One region of the Bacillus methanolicus genome, then DNA from elsewhere that is predicted to be linked to it. Evidence: a T-box and tRNA genes for the amino acid it is inferred to sense, from the RefSeq annotation. Region 1 holds a T-box; the other holds one or more tRNA genes.
The links. The T-box of region 1 lies ahead of C0966_RS10565 (valine--tRNA ligase). A T-box ahead of a tRNA ligase gene usually reads a tRNA of that ligase, here a tRNA-Val.
Positions count from the first base shown of each region.

Region 2: it encodes a tRNA-Val, which carries the amino acid that the T-box ahead of C0966_RS10565 (valine--tRNA ligase) is inferred to sense. The anticodon was not compared.

Region 1 covers NZ_PNFF01000001.1:2,096,541-2,106,027, reverse strand. Annotated here, with positions in the region: gene hemB (porphobilinogen synthase) at 1-154, shown strand, start outside; gene hemL (glutamate-1-semialdehyde 2,1-aminomutase) at 177-1,466, shown strand; gene spoVID (stage VI sporulation protein D) at 1,601-2,887, shown strand; gene ysxE (spore coat protein YsxE) at 2,968-4,002, shown strand; gene C0966_RS10570 (hypothetical protein) at 4,023-4,214, opposite strand; T-box leader at 4,381-4,611, shown strand; gene C0966_RS10565 (valine--tRNA ligase) at 4,661-7,306, shown strand; gene C0966_RS10560 (bifunctional folylpolyglutamate synthase/dihydrofolate synthase) at 7,392-8,699, shown strand; gene C0966_RS10555 (VWA domain-containing protein) at 8,909-9,487, shown strand, end outside.
Region 2 covers NZ_PNFF01000001.1:492,582-502,068, forward strand. Annotated here, with positions in the region: gene C0966_RS02520 (LutB/LldF family L-lactate oxidation iron-sulfur protein) at 1-266, shown strand, start outside; gene C0966_RS02525 (LutC/YkgG family protein) at 267-986, shown strand; gene C0966_RS02530 (GNAT family N-acetyltransferase) at 1,222-1,644, opposite strand; gene C0966_RS02535 (YjcG family protein) at 1,648-2,163, opposite strand; gene C0966_RS02540 (amino acid ABC transporter permease) at 2,397-3,047, opposite strand; gene C0966_RS02545 (amino acid ABC transporter permease) at 3,061-3,714, opposite strand; gene C0966_RS02550 (transporter substrate-binding domain-containing protein) at 3,882-4,718, opposite strand; gene C0966_RS02555 (amino acid ABC transporter ATP-binding protein) at 4,736-5,464, opposite strand; gene C0966_RS02560 (hypothetical protein) at 5,652-6,014, shown strand; tRNA gene C0966_RS02565 (tRNA-Val) at 6,175-6,247, shown strand; gene C0966_RS02570 (ketoacyl-ACP synthase III) at 6,806-7,789, shown strand; gene C0966_RS02575 (GNAT family N-acetyltransferase) at 8,126-8,338, shown strand; gene C0966_RS18525 (hypothetical protein) at 8,430-8,642, shown strand; gene C0966_RS02580 (GNAT family N-acetyltransferase) at 8,655-8,966, shown strand; gene C0966_RS02585 (hypothetical protein) at 9,106-9,417, shown strand.

The DNA of each region.
Region 1 (9,487 bases):
TGAATATTCAATGGTGAAAGCAGCTGCCCAAAATGGCTGGATTGATGAGAAAAATGTAGTAATGGAAATGTTAACGGGAATGAAACGTGCGGGTGCGGACTTGATTATTACATACCATGCCAAAGATGCAGCCCGCTGGCTGAGAGAACAATAAGACGAAAAGAGGGGAAGGGTTTATGCGCTCTTACGAAAAATCGATTTCCGCTTTTAAAGAAGCTCAAACCTTAATGCCGGGCGGAGTGAACAGTCCTGTACGCGCTTTTAAATCGGTAAAAATGGATCCGATTTTTATGGCAAAAGGGAAGGGCTCAAAAATTTATGATATTGATGGAAATGAATATATTGATTACGTTCTTTCATGGGGCCCGCTTATTCTAGGGCATTCAAATGACCGTGTCGTAGAAGCCATTAAGAAAGTCGCGGAGCTTGGAACAAGCTTTGGTGCACCGACACTAATTGAAAACGAGCTGGCAAAACTTGTGAAAGAACGGGTTCCGTCTATCGAAATCATCAGGATGGTTTCTTCCGGAACAGAAGCAACGATGAGTGCTCTTCGCCTGGCACGAGGGTTTACCGGAAGAAATAAGATTTTAAAATTTGAAGGCTGCTATCATGGGCATGGCGACTCCCTATTAATTAAAGCAGGTTCAGGTGTGGCGACGCTAGGTCTTCCTGACAGCCCGGGGGTACCTGAAGGGGTAGCCAAAAATACGATTACTGTTCCTTATAATGATCTTGAAGGCGTAAAATACGCCTTCGAACAATTCGGTGAAGATATTGCCGGAGTCATTGTGGAACCTGTTGCCGGCAATATGGGCGTCGTTCCGCCGCTTCCGGGATTTTTAGAAGGTTTGCGGGAAATTACAACCGAATACGGAGCATTGTTAATTTTTGATGAAGTAATGACAGGCTTCCGCGTAGGATATAACTGTGCACAAGGGTATTTCGGCATTACACCTGACATCACATGTTTGGGAAAAGTTATCGGCGGAGGACTTCCTGTAGGTGCATATGGAGGAAAAGCGGAAATTATGGAACGAATCGCTCCTAGCGGCCCTATTTATCAGGCTGGCACTCTTTCCGGAAATCCGCTGGCAATGACGGCAGGTTATGAAACACTAAGCCAGCTGACTCCTGATTCTTATAAAGAATTTGAACGGAAAGCTGACAAGCTTGAAGAAGGATTTAGAAGAGCTGCAGAGAAATATGAAATTCCGCATACGATTAATCGAGCCGGATCAATGATTGGTTTCTTCTTTACAAATGAAGAAGTAATCAATTATGAAAAAGCAAAAACATCAAATTTAGATTATTTTGCAGCATTTTATAAAGAAATGGCAAACGAAGGCGTCTTCTTGCCTCCATCCCAATTTGAAGGTCTGTTTTTATCAACAGCCCATACCGATGAAGATATTGAAAAGACTATTCACGCTGCTGAAAAAGCATTTTCCAAAATAAGGGGATAAGTTCTGTTTTTAAAAGCACACTCACGAATGATCATGAGTGTGCTTTTCTTTTTTATCATAAAACAGTTTGGCGATTCATAAAGTGTAAATGACATTGAGTTTATACGTAGGAGGATATGAAAGGAGGAGTCGCTTTGTCTCAAGGGAATCTATCGAGTTTGCGATTTTCTTTGGAAGAATCGGTTTGGTTTCAAAAAGGACAGGAAGTCGAAGAGCTAGTATCGATTTCTCTTGACCCAAATATAACGATTCAGGAGAATGAACAGTATGTGACAATTCAGGGCACTCTGGAATTGTCGGGAGAATATAAACGATATCAGACAGAAGAAACTGTAGAAGAAGAAACTGTTTCAGCCGCCCGGTTTATCCATTCCGTTGAAGAACGTGAAGAAGGAATTTGTGAATTTTTGCATCGGTTTCCGGTAGATATCTCCATTCCAAATAACCGCATTCAAAGCGTTTATGATATCGACGTAGTTGTGGAATCGTTTGATTATCTTTTTCCGGAAAGAAGTTGCATGAAATTAACTGCTGATTTAAAAATATCCGGCTTGTACGGCGAACAGCAAAAAGTGCCTGTTTCGGATGAAGAACTTGAATTCATGCAAGACGATTCTGTCCGCGATGATTACACTCCGGTTGCGGAAGAAGATGATGAAGCAGAAAAAGTAACTGAATTATATGAAGAAGACGATAAAGGAAAAGAATTTAAATTAAATGAAGCTGAAGATGTATTTGAAGAACGTGAAGAAGAATTACAGCTCCTTTCCCGATTTTCTCCTTATTTAGATTCGGAAGAAGAGGAAAAAGAAGAAAATGTATATGAACCGTTTGAAGCAGAGGCAAGAAAACAGCCTGAAGCAGAACTGGATCAGCAGCCTATTCAGGAACAGGAAGCCTCTTCAGATTCAATATTTGAATTGACACCGGAAAGCGAAAGTGCCGAAAAAGCGCCAGAAGAAGTGCCTGTAGAATTTGGAGTTTTTACCCCTGAGATTTCTTTTTCTTCACAAAGAAACGAAGCTCCTGCACCAAAAGCAGTAGAACTTTTCGAAAACAATCAAGAGGAAGAAATTGCTGAAGAAACAGAAACAGCAGAATTAGAAGTTAAGCAGGAACAAGAACCTGTTTTAGAGGAAGCGGATGAGAGCGAATCTTCACCGGAGCAAGCAGAGAAGAAAAAAAAGAAACTTTCGAAAAAGAAGTCTCTTTCAATCACAGAGTTTCTCGCGAGAAAAGAAGAGGAAAGGCATGCTAAATTGAAAGTCTGCATTGTTCAGCAGGGTGAAACACTCGACCAGCTAGCCGAACGGTACGACATTACGATTGCCCAATTGCTTCGGGTAAACCATTTGGAAGCTAATCAGGATGTATATGAGGGGCAAGTCCTATATATACCAGTGGCAGTAAAGCAAAAATAATAATTAAAAAAGATGGGCAGGTTCAATCAACCTGCTCAGGCTTTTTTCTTTTTGTCTTCACCTTTTGGAGGTTGAAAGTAATGATTGATCAAAGTCGATTAAAAGAAGTTGCACCAATTTTACGAGCATATCAAGTTGAACCTTATTTTGTAGAGGATTTTGGCAGAGTCCAAAAGATCTATTCAAATAAGGGCGTTTTCGCTCTTAAAAAGATACCTCCTTCAAACGGCACCGATTTTATCCGCCATGTGCAATTTTTATATCAAAAAGGCTATAACCGGATTGTTCCAATCTATCCTTCTGCTGATGGGCGGTATGCGGTCCTGCATCAAAATCATCTTTATTATTTAATGCCGTGGATGCCTAACGAAGAAAGGGATAACCAATCTGAAAGGAATAAACAGCTTGTCCGGGAATTAGCACGGCTCCATATTTTATCAGCTCGAGAAATAAACATTAATAAAGAAGAACGAAAAGAACATTATGAAAATACATTGCTAGAGTGGGATAAAGAGAAAGAGTTTATTGAAGGGTTTATGGAGACAAGCGAAAAAAAGTGGTACATGTCCCCGTTTGAATTGCAGTTTTGCCTTTACTTCCATGAAATAAGCCAGGCGCTTTTGTTTTCGAAACGAAAGCTGGAAGATTGGTATGAAAAAACAAAAGACCAAGAAAAAGCCCGCTCTGTTTTGGTTCACGGGAAAGTTTCAGCTGAACATTTTCTTTTCGATGAAAGGGGATACGGATATTTTACTAATTTTGAAAGATCGAAGTTCGGCTCTCCCTTTCATGATTTGCTCCCGTTCCTTTCAAGATCATTAAATAGCTTGCCAAAACAGGGTGAAGATAACGTTGACTTGGTTTACACTTATTTTAAATACTTTCCTTTTAAAGAGGACGAGATGCTTTTATTCCTTGCATATCTTGCTCATCCCGGCAAAATCATCCGCACCGCAGAAAATTATTTCAAAAAACAAGCAAGAAAAAATGAACGGAAGTTTGTCCAGCAGTTCCAGTGTAATTATTGGCAATTAAAAAATACGGAGTATGTCGTTATGAGGATTGAAGAAATAGAACAAAGAAAAAAAGAAGCCCAAGAGAAAGCCCAGGAATAGATACTTCTTCCAGGGCTTTTCTATATGATGTCAAAATGGAGAGCAAGTGCCAGTAAAACAAAGATCGTTAACAGCAGAACATCAAATGTTGTCGGGAGTAAAATCGTTCGAATTCCTTGGAATACGCAAAATGGGATGATAAACTGGTTGCAGACGTTTCTGAGTGTTTTCAACCATGGAGGTAGTGTATACGGGTTGTATCTTCTCCTCAATTAAGCTCAACCCCTTTATGTTCGTTTATCTTCATTCTATGTTTTCGCCCTGCCGAACGTGTCTTTCGAAAAATCTTATTGTAAAATGTATATTATATAAAAAATTAGGTTATTCTTATTGACGAGAATTGCCTTTTTCCGTAGTATAACTAATAGAAATTGAATAGATATTGCAAAGACAGGGAAGAGTACGAAGAAAACAGCTTTAAGAGAGGGAAGCCAACAGCTGAGAGGTTTCCTAAGCGGGTGCTTCGGAAGGTCGCCCTTGAGCATCTTCTGCGAACGGATTTTTTTCTTAGTAGTGGAAGACGGGAAAACCGTTATCTGAATGAGAGCCAATCAATATTTTGGTTGGAAAAAAGGTGGTACCGCGAAATTCACTCTATTCGTCCTTTTATGGCGAATGGAGTTTTTTATTTTTTGGATGGATTGGAGGAACTTTAGAAATGAGTACAAAGGAAGTGACGATGCCTACCAAGTATGACCCTAAAGCGATCGAGCAGGGTCGTTATGAATGGTGGCTGAAAGGAAAATTTTTTGAAGCGAAAGATGATGAGAAGAAACAGCCTTATACGATTGTAATCCCACCTCCAAATGTGACAGGTAAACTGCACCTTGGCCATGCGTGGGATACGACTTTACAGGATATTCTTACACGGATGAAACGGATGCAAGGCTATGACGTTCTCTGGCTGCCGGGAATGGATCATGCCGGGATTGCCACTCAGGCAAAAGTTGAAGAAAAACTGCGCAATGAAGGCAAAAGCCGCTACGATTTAGGCCGGGAAAAATTTGTTGAGGAAACGTGGAAATGGAAAGAAGAGTATGCTGAACATATTCGCCAGCAATGGGCAAAGCTTGGACTCGGCCTTGATTACAGCCGCGAGCGTTTTACACTTGATGAAGGCTTGTCAAAAGCTGTTCGTGAAGTGTTCGTCAGTCTTTACCGGAAGGGCTTGATTTACCGCGGGGAATATATCATCAACTGGGATCCGTCGACGAAAACTGCACTTTCCGATATCGAAGTTATCTATAAAGATGTTCAAGGTGCCTTTTATCATATGAAGTATCCTCTTGCTGACGGTTCAGGCTATATTGAAATCGCAACGACCCGTCCGGAAACGATGCTTGGTGATACTGCTGTTGCTGTTCATCCGGAAGATGAGCGCTACAAGCATTTGATCGGGAAGACGGTCATTTTGCCAATTGTCGGCCGGGAAATTCCAATTATCGGCGATGAATATGTTGATATGGAATTTGGCTCCGGGGCTGTAAAAATCACCCCAGCCCACGACCCGAACGATTTTGAGATCGGAAACCGCCATAACCTTGAACGTATCCTGGTCATGAATGAAGACGGTACGATGAATGAAAAGGCCGGCAAGTATCAAGGCATGGACCGGTTTGAATGCCGAAAACAAATTGTGAAAGATTTGCAGGAACAGGGAGTTCTCTTCAAAATTGAAGAACACATTCATTCTGTCGGACATTCTGAACGAAGCGGTGCGGTCGTAGAACCTTATCTTTCAACACAATGGTTCGTAAAAATGCAGCCGCTCGCTGATGCAGCGATTGCACTTCAAAAAGGGGAAGACAAAGTAAACTTTGTTCCGGAACGCTTTGAAAAGACATATCTTCATTGGATGGAAAACATTCGTGACTGGTGCATTTCGCGTCAGCTTTGGTGGGGCCACCACATTCCTGCCTGGTACCATAAAGAAACAGGGGAAATTTATGTGGATCATGAACCGCCTGCCGATATTGAAAACTGGGAACAAGACAAAGATGTTTTAGATACATGGTTCAGTTCTGCGTTATGGCCGTTCTCGACAATGGGCTGGCCGGATACTGATTCAAAAGATTACAAGCGATACTATCCGACTGATTGTCTTGTAACCGGTTATGATATTATTTTCTTCTGGGTATCCCGTATGATTTTCCAAGGAGTCGAGTTTACAGGAACGCGCCCATTTAAAGATGTATTAATCCATGGACTTGTTCGCGATGCACAAGGGCGCAAAATGAGTAAATCCCTTGGCAACGGGGTTGATCCGATGGAAGTGATCGATCAATACGGTGCTGACTCGCTTCGCTACTTCTTGGCTACAGGAAGTTCACCCGGTCAAGATTTGCGCTTCAGCATTGAAAAAGTTGAAGCTGCGTGGAACTTTGCAAATAAAATTTGGAACGCATCAAGATTCGCATTAATGAACATGGATGGTTTAACATTTGATGAAATCGATCTAAGCGGTGAAAAGTCTGTTGCTGATAAATGGATTTTAACAAGGTTAAATGAAACAATTGAAACGGTTACCCGCCTGGCTGACCGCTACGAATTCGGTGAAGTGGGCCGCGTTCTTTACAACTTCATTTGGGATGATTTCTGCGATTGGTATATCGAAATGGCGAAGCTCCCATTATATGGGGAAGATGAGGCGGCGAAAAAAACAACCCGTTCCATTTTAGCTTACGTACTTGATCATATAATGCGTTTGCTCCATCCGTTTATGCCGTTTATCACGGAGGAAATTTGGCAAAACCTTCCGCATGAAGGAGAGTCGATCACAATTGCAAAATGGCCTGAAGTAAGGCCTGAATTGAATGATGTACAAGCTGCGGAAGAGATGAAGCTTCTTGTAGACATCATTCGGTCGGTTCGTAACATTCGTGCTGAAGTGAATACACCGATGAGCAAGAAAATTAAAATGCTCCTTAAAGCAAAAGACAACGATGTTCAGGCAGTTCTCGAAAAAAACCGTGCTTATATTGAGCGGTTCTGTAATCCGGAAGAATTAACAGTAGCAACCGAAATCGCAATTCCGGATAAAGCTATGACAGCGATTGTAACCGGAGTGGAGATTATTCTTCCGCTTGAAGGACTCATTAATATTGAAGAAGAAATTGCCCGTCTTGAAAAAGAACTTGAGAAACTGAATAAAGAAGTCGAACGGGTACAGAAAAAATTAAGCAATGAAGGTTTTTTGAAAAAAGCGCCTGAAAAAGTAATTGAAGAAGAGCGTGCAAAAGAAAAAGATTATAAAGAAAAGAGAGAGGCTGTCGAAGCCCGTATTCGTGAACTGAAAGGCGAATAAATATAAAACACTTATTAAATGAGAAGGCGAATCCGGTTTTTGGATTCGTCTTCCGCTTTGTTCCTAAACAAAAGGAGATGGTAATATGTTTCATACATATAGCGAAGCTCTTAACTGGATTCATTCACGTCTTCGGCTCGGCATGAAACCGGGATTAAAACGAATGGAGTGGATGATGGAAAAACTAAATCATCCTGAAAGAGAAATAAGAACCGTCCATATTGGCGGAACAAACGGAAAAGGGTCAACGGTAACATTTCTTCGTTCTATATTACAGAATGCCGGATATAGTGTCGGTACATTTACATCGCCGTATTTTGAACAATTCAATGAACGCATCAGCGTAAATGGAAAACCAGTTACTGATCAGGAAATTATCGAGCTTGCCAATGTTATTTTTCCGCTGGCAGAAGAGCTTGAAAAGACCGAACTCGGCGGGCCGACGGAATTTGAAGTGGTCACTGCGATGTCAATCTATTATTTTTCAAAAGTAAATCCGGTCGATATCGTCATCTTTGAAGTAGGCCTTGGCGGGAGATTTGATTCAACGAATATTATCTATCCGCTTCTTTCAATCATCACAAATATCGGGATGGATCACACGAACATATTGGGGCATTCCCTGCGCGAAATTGCTTTTGAGAAAGCAGGCATTATAAAAAACGGTGTGCCGGTCGCAACCGCTGCCAAGCAAGCGGAAGCTTTAAATGTAATTAAAGAACAAGCGGATTCTAAAAAAGCTTCTCTTTTTCAACTGGGGAACGACATCCTGATCAAAGACTGCTCCTCATTGCCTAAAGGGGAAAGATTTACAGTTTCAACGTTGTTTAAAAGTTTCCCAGAAATGCAAATTGAAATGATTGGTCAGCATCAGATCGAAAATGCTGCTTTAGCGGTAATGGCTTCAGAACTGCTTGTACAATATTATTCTTTTCAAATTGAAGAAAAACATGTAAGAAAAGGCTTATTATCAGCCCGCTGGCCGGGGAGATTTGAGATTCTTTCCGAAAACCCATTTGTTGTCATCGATGGAGCCCATAATGAAGAAGGAATTACAGCTCTTATAAATGAAATTAAAAACCGTTTTAAAGAGAAAAAAATAAAGATTTTATTCGCAGCTTTAAAAGACAAAAAACTGGATAACATGATTGCAAAGTTGGACAGAATTGCTGAAAAAATCACGTTTACTGATTTTGATTTCCCAAGAGCAGCATCCTCTCAAGAACTGCTTAAGTTGAGCAAGTCGGTAAATAAACATGCTGTTCAAGATTGGAAAGCTTTTTTGCAAACAGAAATTGAGCAATTAAAAGAACAAGAAGTTCTCGTAATTACCGGATCTCTTTATTTTCTTTCCGAGGTAAGGTCTGAACTTGTTGATCTATTGAGAAATTGACTTGGCATCCAGTGGAAAAAATTGAAAATTTGCTAAAATGTTAATTGAAACGTGACTTTTGATAAGCCCTTTGTTTTCTAACATAGGGCTATTAATCGTTTACAAAATATTTATTTTTTGCAGATTGGCACAGATAGGTAATTTGGTATAATAGTAGTAAAAAAGTTCGGTTAAAAAGAGAGTGGTATGCGTGGAGAGGAGGGGGCAGTTTGAAAAGATTTTGCTTTACGTTTTTAACTTTTACATTATTGATTGTTTTTTCTTTTTCACTAAGGGGCTCTGCCCAACAAGAAACGCCATCTGTTGAATTGAATGTTAACCCTTCCCAAAATGTTATTGTAAAACCAAAAACAGGAAACGCAGAAGGAAGTCTGAATTTTCATCTTGCACCGAAAGGCAAAGCGACAAGCGCCGACAGGGAACCGATTGATGTCGTTTTTATTTTTGACAAATCAGGTTCTATGAATGAATTAGGAAAAAATCCGAAAAAATTTCAAAGTGCTAAAGATGCAATGACAGAAGCAACTAATTTTTTCAAAGAGAATGCCGGACCAAACGACCGTTTTGCGTTTATCCCATTTAGCTCGGATGTGGAAACCGATAAAATTGTTTATTTTTCACCAAATAATGGAAAAGAAAGTTTAGATTTAATTTATCGAACTGCCAACAGCTTATCAGCGTCCGGTGGAACGAACTATACTCAATCATTTGAAAAAGCGCTAGAAATGCTTGAAGGCGGAAATAACAACAAATATATCATTTTTATGACTGACGGAGAACCTACTTTT
Region 2 (9,487 bases), 1.6 Mb from region 1:
AAGTCATTGTTGAGAAGGAAGGAAAAGCTCCAATTTCTGAAAAATTATTGATGAAAGCGTTTGGTTTCGGCAGTTCATCTCTTTCCTTATACAAAATCGGATCAAAAATAGCTCCAACGGTCATGAACCTCTTCACAACTGAGGATAAAATTTCAAAGGGGCCAGGTCCGTTAAAAGCATGGACAGAGATTCGCGATTTTCCGGCACCAAATAAAGAGAGGTTTCGTGATTGGTTTAAAAATCGTTCAAAGGGAGATGACCAATAAATGCAGGGTTCGATTCAAAACAGAGAAACTTTCTTAGCGAATATTGCAAACAGGCTGGGCCGTGAACCAAAAATTTCCGGGGTTAAAAAGCCGCATTGGTTATATACACCGCAACATTCTATTTTAAAGAATGCTTCCCAGGATGAATTATTAGAAGTATTAAAAGCACAATGCATGAACATTCATACGAATTTTGTTGTTACTGATTTAACTCAATTATCCATTAAATTAAGAGAAGCTGTTTATGAATATGGAGGCGGTCCAATCGTTGCTTCGAAAGATTCCAGATTTGATCAATATGGATTATCATTACTGTTGAGGGAAGGGTTTCCTAATGAAGAAATAGATGTCCATTTTTGGGACTATTCTATTGGTGATGAAAATATTAAAATTGCTGATCAAGCTAATGTTGGCATTATTATAAGTGACATCACTTTGGCTGAATCAGGAACCGTGGTTCTATTTAGCAGTAAAGATAAAGGAAGAACGTTAAATTTTTTACCAACAAACTTCATTGCGATCGTTCCTAAAAGCACGATTGTTCCCCGGATGACTCAAGCAGCAAGAATCATGAGGGAAAAAGTCTTAAATGGTGAGCAAATTGCTTCCTGTGTAAACTTCATCACCGGACCAAGCAATTCTGCTGATATTGAAATGAATCTTGTTGTAGGTGTCCATGGACCGGTTAAAGCCACCTATATTGTTGTTGAGGATGTGTAGTTTACGTCATTTCATCTGTTAAAGACATTGCGAGTATGTTGGGAGTCTTTAAGAAAACTGTTATGGTGGAGAAAGTAAGACTGTTTTCAGAAGTTTAAGGTTTAACGATCTTATTAGCGCCTAGATATAATATGAATAGGGGCTAATAAGATCGCAATGAAATGAAATAAGCCCAGCCAAAAAGTTATTTCATTTGGCCAGACTCTTCACGTGAAGTATTTTGGAAAAACGAATTTTATAAAGATTTCTTCATTGTTTTGTGCGGAATTCCCGCATCTAAAAATTCATCGGAAATCACTTCATAGTTTAAGCGGCTGTAAAAAGGGATGGCGTGAGTTTGCGCGTTTAATTTTAAGGTTGAAAAGCCTTTTTCTTTTGCAAACGATTCCATTGTTTCCATTATCGCCTTTCCGGCTCCGCTTTTCCGGTATTCTTTTAATACGCAGATCCTTTCTACTTTACCATACCCGTCGACTTCCCGAAAACGTCCGGCACCAATCGGCTGTCCATTCTCATAAGCAACAAAGTGGGTTGATGATGATTCGAATTGATCGATTTCTTCTTCTTCCGGAACATTTTGTTCGTCAATAAAAACCGTTCTACGAACAGAAAACGCATCCTCAAGCTCTTTATCTGTTTTTACTACTTTTACGTTCACGTCTTAATTTTCCTTTCCCAGGCGAAATGTTTCATATACGGTCCACGAACCATTTTCAAGCTGATACAATAGGTGAAAACGGTTAATCATTTCCTCATGATCGACTGATTGCATTCTCAATGAGCCATAAACATCAGAATACTCGTCATTTGATAAATTTTGGCCGATTGTAATGTGCGGAACAAAAGAATACTCCGGTTTTTCATTTACGAACTCAGCGTGAATATCGTTGTATAAACTTTCGAGCTCTTTTGTTTTCTCTACTTTTAAATAGATGACATTGTTAACCGGATAAAAGGAGCTGATCTTTAAAACCCGCAAACGAAAAGGATTGTTTTTCTCAGCAATATTACTTAGCTTTTGAGACATTTCATTCGCTTGTTCTTCCGTTGCTTCAAAGGCGTTTTTTAAAGTCAAATGTGGAGGAATAAGAGCATAGTGCGGGTCATACCGTTTCCGATAAGAGTTAGCGAAATCTTGAAGTTTTTTTGACGGGAAAATAGCAATACCGAATTTCATATTCAAATACCTCCAATTTTAGGATCTATGCAAACAAGATCATTATCCAAAAATAGCAACCAGCTACCTAACGTGAGAAAATAAAAATATGAATAATATTATAACAAATTTTTGAAATATATATTAATATTATTATACTCTTCCTTGTGAGAAAATACATACTATAACGTTAAATAAGAAATGAAGATTTACGCTGAACGAAGAGAACCCGCCTAATAATGAGCCGGGTTCTTTTAAATACTTTTCGCTTCCAGTCTCCGAGCAATGATTGAGAGCGTGTAGTTAACAGCAAAATACATAAGTGCCACCAAAAGAAATATCGGAATGATGTAGGAAGTTTTTTGGCCGTTTATGATTTGTGCATTATGGGTGAGTTCCGGAAGTGCAATAACAACGGCAAGTGATGTGTCTTTTAACAGCGAAATAAACTGGCTGACAATCGGCGGTACCATTCTGCGAAGCGCTTGAGGCATAATAATGTACCTAAGTGTCTGGGTATAGTTGAGCCCTGATGAACGGGCTGCTTCAATTTGCCCTTTATCAATCGAATTCAAACCGCTCCGAATAATTTCCGATAGCATGGCCGATTCGAAAATCGTTAAAGCTGTTATTGCGGATACAGTGATGCTAAGTGTAATACCAATGTCCTGTAAGGCAAAATATGTAAAAAAAATAATCAATAGGAGCGGTAAATTTCTGATTGCTTCAACGATCAGGGTGAGCAATTTGGAAATAATAGGTATTTTTGCGTATCGTAACGTTCCTATCAAGCCTCCGATAAGAAAACTTAAGATAATTGAAAAGAAGGCTACTTTAAGTGTAACATAAAAGCCTTCAAGCAGAAATTTTAGATGATCGGGTGAGTATGCACCAATAAAGTCCATTTCGTCGCCCCCTTTAAAAGCTTTTTGCCAGGAGTTTTTCGAGATATCCAACCCCAAGGCTTAATGGTACAGTAAGGATTAGATAGAACAATGCGACAAATATATAAACGTCAAATACAACCAATGTTTTAGAAGAAACAAGGTCTGCATGGTACATAAGATCCAAGCCTGCCACCACTGCTAATATGGATGAGTTTTTAACAAGATTAATAAATTGGTTTCCTATTGGCGGTATAACAATTTTGATGGCTTGTGGCAAAATGATCAATCTCATTGCCTGATTGTATGTTAAACCTGAGGATCTTGCCGCTTCCATTTGGCCTTTCGGTACGGCCTGGATGCCTGCGCGAATAGCTTCGGCAATAAACGCTGCCGTATAGATCGAAAGGGCGATCGTTCCGGCTGCAAACCCGCTGAATGTCAAACCAAGCACAGGAGTCCCGACAAAGAAGAAAAAGGTGATAATTAAAAGTGGAATATTTCGAATAAATTCAACATATGCAGTTCCAATCCAGTTCAAAGGCTTAATCGGGGAAATTCTCATGATTGCAATTACCGTTCCGAGCAGGAAGCTCGCTGCGAGTGCAATGACACTTGCAAGAACCGTGTTTTTAAATCCCTCCAAAAACATATCAATATTTTTTGTTAATATTGAAAAATCCATCATTAAAAAACACCTCTTTCGGCTAATCAGGGGGAGCGACTTAAAAGCAAAGGGTCAGACCCCTCCAATACAACATATAGACAATCACTAATAAAACCATTCTATATATTGTCATTGTTGGAGGGAGTCAGACCCTTATGTGGCAGCCCCCTGAATGAACAAATTTTTCTTTATTTCGAAAAATCTTCCTTAATCCACTTTTTGTAGATTTTGTCATATTCACCATTAGACTTTATTGTTTTAAGCGCTTTGTTCAGCTCATCCAGCAGTTCTTTTTCACCTTTTTTCACCGCGATTCCGTATGGTTCATCGGTAAAGGTTCCGCCGACAAGATGGAAGGAAGGATTCTCATCAGCCATCCCGTAGAGAATGGCGTTATCAGTAGTTAGTGCGTCACCTTGGCCTGATTTAAGAGCTGTAAATGCTTCTGCATAGTTTTCAAACTCCAATACTGTTGCTTCCGGCGCTTTTTCACGGATGTTTTGGGAGGAAGTAGAACCTTTAACTGCCAATACTTTCGTTCCTTTTTTAATGTCTTCCAATCCCTTAATCGGACTGTCCTTTTTAACAAGGAGAGATTGGCCAGCTTCAAAGTATACATCCGTAAAATCAACTTCTTTTTTGCGTTCTTCTGTAATTGTCATTGTTGCAACAATTGCATCAATATCACCTTTTTGAAGCAATGGAATCCTTGTTTTTGAAGTAACCTCTTTAAATTCCACTTTTGATTCATCCCCGAGGATTTCCTTCGCAAGCGCCTTGGCAATATCAATATCAAATCCTTCCACTTCTCCGGTGCTAGGGTTCTTTAGCCCGAACAATCTTGTATCATGCTTAACACCGAAAATAATTTTGTCACGTTCTTTGATGGTTTCGAGTGTATTTTTCGCACTCTCGCTGCTGCCTCCGTTTGCCTCTTCAGTTTTCTTGCTGCCGCAGGCTGCCAGCATGACAACCGCCAACAATGAAATAAATGCAAGTTTAAGAAACTTCTTTGTTTTAGCCATGATTTTTCCTCCTAAAATTAATGATTTAATATACGGCTGAGAAAAATTTTCGCCCTTTCTTCTTTCGGGTTGGCGAAAAACTCAGCCGGTGCTGCCTCTTCAAGAATCTGTCCATGGTCCATAAAGACAATTCTGTCAGCCACTTCTTTTGCAAATCCCATTTCGTGAGTAACAACCACCATTGTCATTCCCTCTTTCGCCAGCGTCTTCATAACATCGAGCACTTCTCCAATCATTTCAGGATCGAGAGCAGAGGTTGGTTCATCAAAAAGCATGATCTCCGGCTTCATCGCAAGACCTCTTGCGATGGCAACCCTTTGCTGCTGCCCTCCGGAAAGCTGGGAGGGATAGGAATTAGCTTTATCAGGTATTCCTACCTTTTTTAAATAAAACTCTGCTGTTTCTTTTGCTTCTTTATCAGATTTTCCAAGCACCTTCATTGGCGCAAGAGTAATGTTTTCAAGCACTGTCTTGTGAGGGTATAAATGAAAATGCTGAAAAACCATTCCAATATTGCGCCTTAATTTATTAATGTCTGTTTTTTTATCATTAACGGGAATACCATTTACCGTTAAAGATCCGCTTGAAATCGTTTCAAGACCGTTAATGCATCGAAGCAACGTACTTTTTCCCGAACCGGAAGGGCCGATTACGACGACAACTTCGCCTTTGCTAATTTTAAGATTAATATTTTTTAAGACATGAAAATCACCGTAATATTTATTTACGTTATCAAAGACTATCATCTTTTTGCCCCTTTTATAAATTATTTATAAAAATTAGAATAATTACTAAAATCAATTTATTCAGAAAAATTTTAATATATTAAAATTATAAACGAGTGTGAAGGAAATCGTCAAACCATTCCATTAATACAGTTTTTTGGTTTTTTTGCAAGTGAAAAGGCTTTCATCCATAAGGGGTAAGAGAAAAATGACCGGTTTTCATTATCTTTTTTCGTTTTCCTCTCATTGGATTATGGCGATGTTCGGTATTTTAGTGGGAAGTTTTTTCTCTGTTTCCCGGTTTTCATCAAGCCGTTATGCATGGCTGTCTGCAGTTTTAGTGATTGTTATTTCTTTGGCTCATGAATCTTTAGTGGAATTTCAACCCATGCTGGAATGGGTCCTGCTAGTGCTTCCGCCGGTTGCAGTGGTACTAAAGTATATGGGGGACGGGGATATACTGATAGGAATCGATACTTTAATAGACATCATTCATGTTGTATTATACGTAATTGCGGGATCAGCTTTTGTGATGTGGAGGTTTGGAGGGAGGATCAGTAAAAATACATAAATTATTGAGGGGAATGATCGATTTTTCCCCTCTAATAAACAAAATACTAATTTTTTTAAAAGAATCTTGACTTTTTTCATATAATGGATATAATTAAATTCGTGGCTGAAAGAGAATTAGATATGAAAGGGTTTTAGCCAGCTATAGACAATTTTAATATGATCTGTTAGCTCAGCTGGGAGAGCACAACCTTGACAGGGTTGGGGTCGGCGGTTCGAGCCCGTCACAGATCATCACAAGAATTCCTGACATTCAAATTGATGTCAGGATTTTTTTGTGTATAAATGCGAACTTATGTGCTGCAATGAAATTATTGATAAGGAAGCCGAAAAGGCTACTTTAAAAACTAAAGGGGTCTGGAGCGATTTCAGAGGATCCGGATCAACTGCAAATTCTAATTGAATACGGTATGAAATATAGAGCGATAGCGCGGTAGCTGCTAAAATTTATAAATTTTTGTGTCTACTTTAATGACGTAATATCACAGGTACTAATAATAAAATGAAGCGTTTGTTAAACAAGTCAATTAAGAATGATCAAACTTTTTTATAAAACAGTTCTTTCACTGAATATAAAAAGAATTTATTTTAATTCAACTCTTTAATTTGTCATAATCTAACTTAAAGTTGTTTTGGAAAGCGGGGATAATGCCTCGCTTTTTCTATTTATACGGTGAAAATGTGCGTACAAATTAATATGTAGTATAAACGAGGAAATTTTATAAAAATTATTACCAAGTCATAGGAATAGGTGATAAAATAGGTAAAGATATAAAGCGAGGTGATTTTTCTATGTATAAATCAAAAGCACGTATTACTGCGATAGGTTCGTATGTTCCGGAACGGCGGTTAACAAATTACGATTTAGAAGAAATAGTCGAAACAAATGATGAATGGATTGTTAAACGTACTGGAATAAAAGAACGAAGAATAGCACATGAAGAGGAGTTTACAAGTGATATAAGTTATAAAGCTGTAAAGAATTTAATGGAACGATACGATAAATCAGTCGATGATGTGGATATGATTATCGTCTGTACATTTACTCCTGACTTCAAAACTCCGAGCGTAGCTTCTTTAATCCAAGCAAAGTTAGGTATTAAGAACACAGGGGCTATTGATTTAAACGCTGCTTGTGCAGGATTTACTTATGGATTGTATGTAGCCAATGGGTTGATAACATCTGGTTTAAACAAGAAAATTCTTGTTATCGGTGCTGATACATTATCTAAAATTACTGACTATACAGACAGAACAACCTGTGTACTATTTGGAGATGGTGGAGGAGCAGTTCTCGTTGAATATGATGAACAACAACCAAGTTTTATTTCTTCACATTTAGGTTCGGAAGGAGAAGGTGGAAATAAGTTATATTCTACACATTTGTCTAAATGTATAAACGGTGAAGAATTAATAGTTAGTGGTTATATTGTTCAAAACGGTCGAGAGGTCTACAAGTGGGCTGTTACAACCGTACCAATAGGAATGCAATCTTTTATGAAAAAAACTTCAATAGATTTAAAAGATGTTGATTGGTTTGTTCCTCATAGTGCAAATTTAAGAATGATTGAGTCTATATGTGAAAGAAGCGGGTTTCCTATTGAGCGGACATTATATAGCATGGTCGATTATGGAAATACTTCATCAGCAACCATACCATTGTCATTAGATAAAGGTGTACGTGAAGGGAAAATAAGAAATGGTAATAATCTTTTATTATATGGCTTCGGAGGTGGTTTAGCGCATGCAGGATTGCTTATCAATTGGACTCTTTAAGGTGAAAATGAGTCGCTATAAAACAAGTGGCAATTACAATTGCACAGCTTTCAAAAGTCCCAATTATACCGGCAGCATATATAGGACCGAACAATTTAATGGAACTCTTCTTTAGAAAAATAGCCTGTCTTATATTTGGTGGACGAATACATATTACCACGACAGATAAGGAAGAAATGACAGTAGAATTCGGGAGTAGTTCCACGTACGGAGCTATTCTTTTTTTGTGCTCCAAAACGAATAACAAAAATTTCCATTGGCAGGATGTACATCTATACCCAATAATAGTAATTAAGTGGTTTAGTCTTTTTTGAAAGACCCCCTCATGGAGAAAACATGAGTGGATTAGAAGCATACATAATGAATATGTACACCAAGCCAGATTTTAGAGGGCAGGGAATAGCCCGTTCTTTATTAGAAGAGTGTATTTCATACTGTAAATCATTAGGAGTGGAACGAATATGGCTACATGCTTCTTCAGACGGTTATTCTCTTTATAAGAAAATGGGATTTATTGAAAAAAATTCAGAAATAGAATTGATTTTGTAATTTGGTTTTTCAATTTACGGATACTTTAACTAGCTCAAAACCATCATTTGGGGCTCTTTTTTTAATTGAACCTAAAGGGAGGCAGCATTAGTTGACAAGAAGTGAAAATTATTGTTCTCTGAAGTTAGATAATTCTAAAAAAGGGGAATATTTAATGACAATTTGGAGAGAAAATGAATTTATTATTTCTACAAATAAAGAACTATTAGACATAGAAACAATTTTTTGTTTTCTACACAATGATTCATATTGGGCAAAAGGTATTGCACGAGAGACTGTGGAAAAATCAATAGAGAATTCCTAGCTTTGTTTCGGGATATATAAAGAAGGTTTAAATGAAAATTATGAACAAGTGGGTTTTGCTAGAGTAATCTCTGATTTAGCAACTTTTGCTTACCTTTGTGATGTGTTTGTACTCCCTAAATATAGAGGTTTAGGACTTTCAAAATGGCTAGTAAAAGTTATAACAAGCCATCCTGAACTTAAAGGAGTTCGCAGATTTATGCTCGCGACTCTTGATGCACATTCCTTATATGCAATATTTGGTTTCGAACAATTGGATACGCCTGAACGCTTTATGCAAATAAATCGAAGTAACATTGCAATACCAACCGAAACAACAAATTAATATGTTATTTTAATCCTATTATCATTGAACTAAAAATAAATATGTTTATCTTAACAATTGGAAATTATTTTTATTTTAAGTTTAAAGAGGAATTTCCTCTCTTTGTGTCGAAATTAGATAAAGAAGGGACGGTGCTAATATGGAAATCAAAAAATTAATTCAAGAAGGCGAAGAATTAAAAAATAATCTTGATAAAAGTAATTATGAAAAAATAATAGAGTGGATAAAAAATTCACAATCGTATCTTGAGACAAAATATAAAGCCGTAGAATTTACTATGGTTTTCTCTTCAACTGCTGAAACTTTTATTAATTTGATTAAATCACAAGAAATTTTTAATGAGGAATACTTTACTCAATTAATAATTAGTTTAAAAGAATGTAAGGAATATGAAGCTTTTCTTTATGGTCGAACAGACGAAATTGAAAATTTAGGTGACTACTTTGTTTAGCACTCTTATTTTAAGGGTGCTTTTTTATCTTCCGCCGCCAGAAGACCCCCACTTCAAACTCTTATTAAGT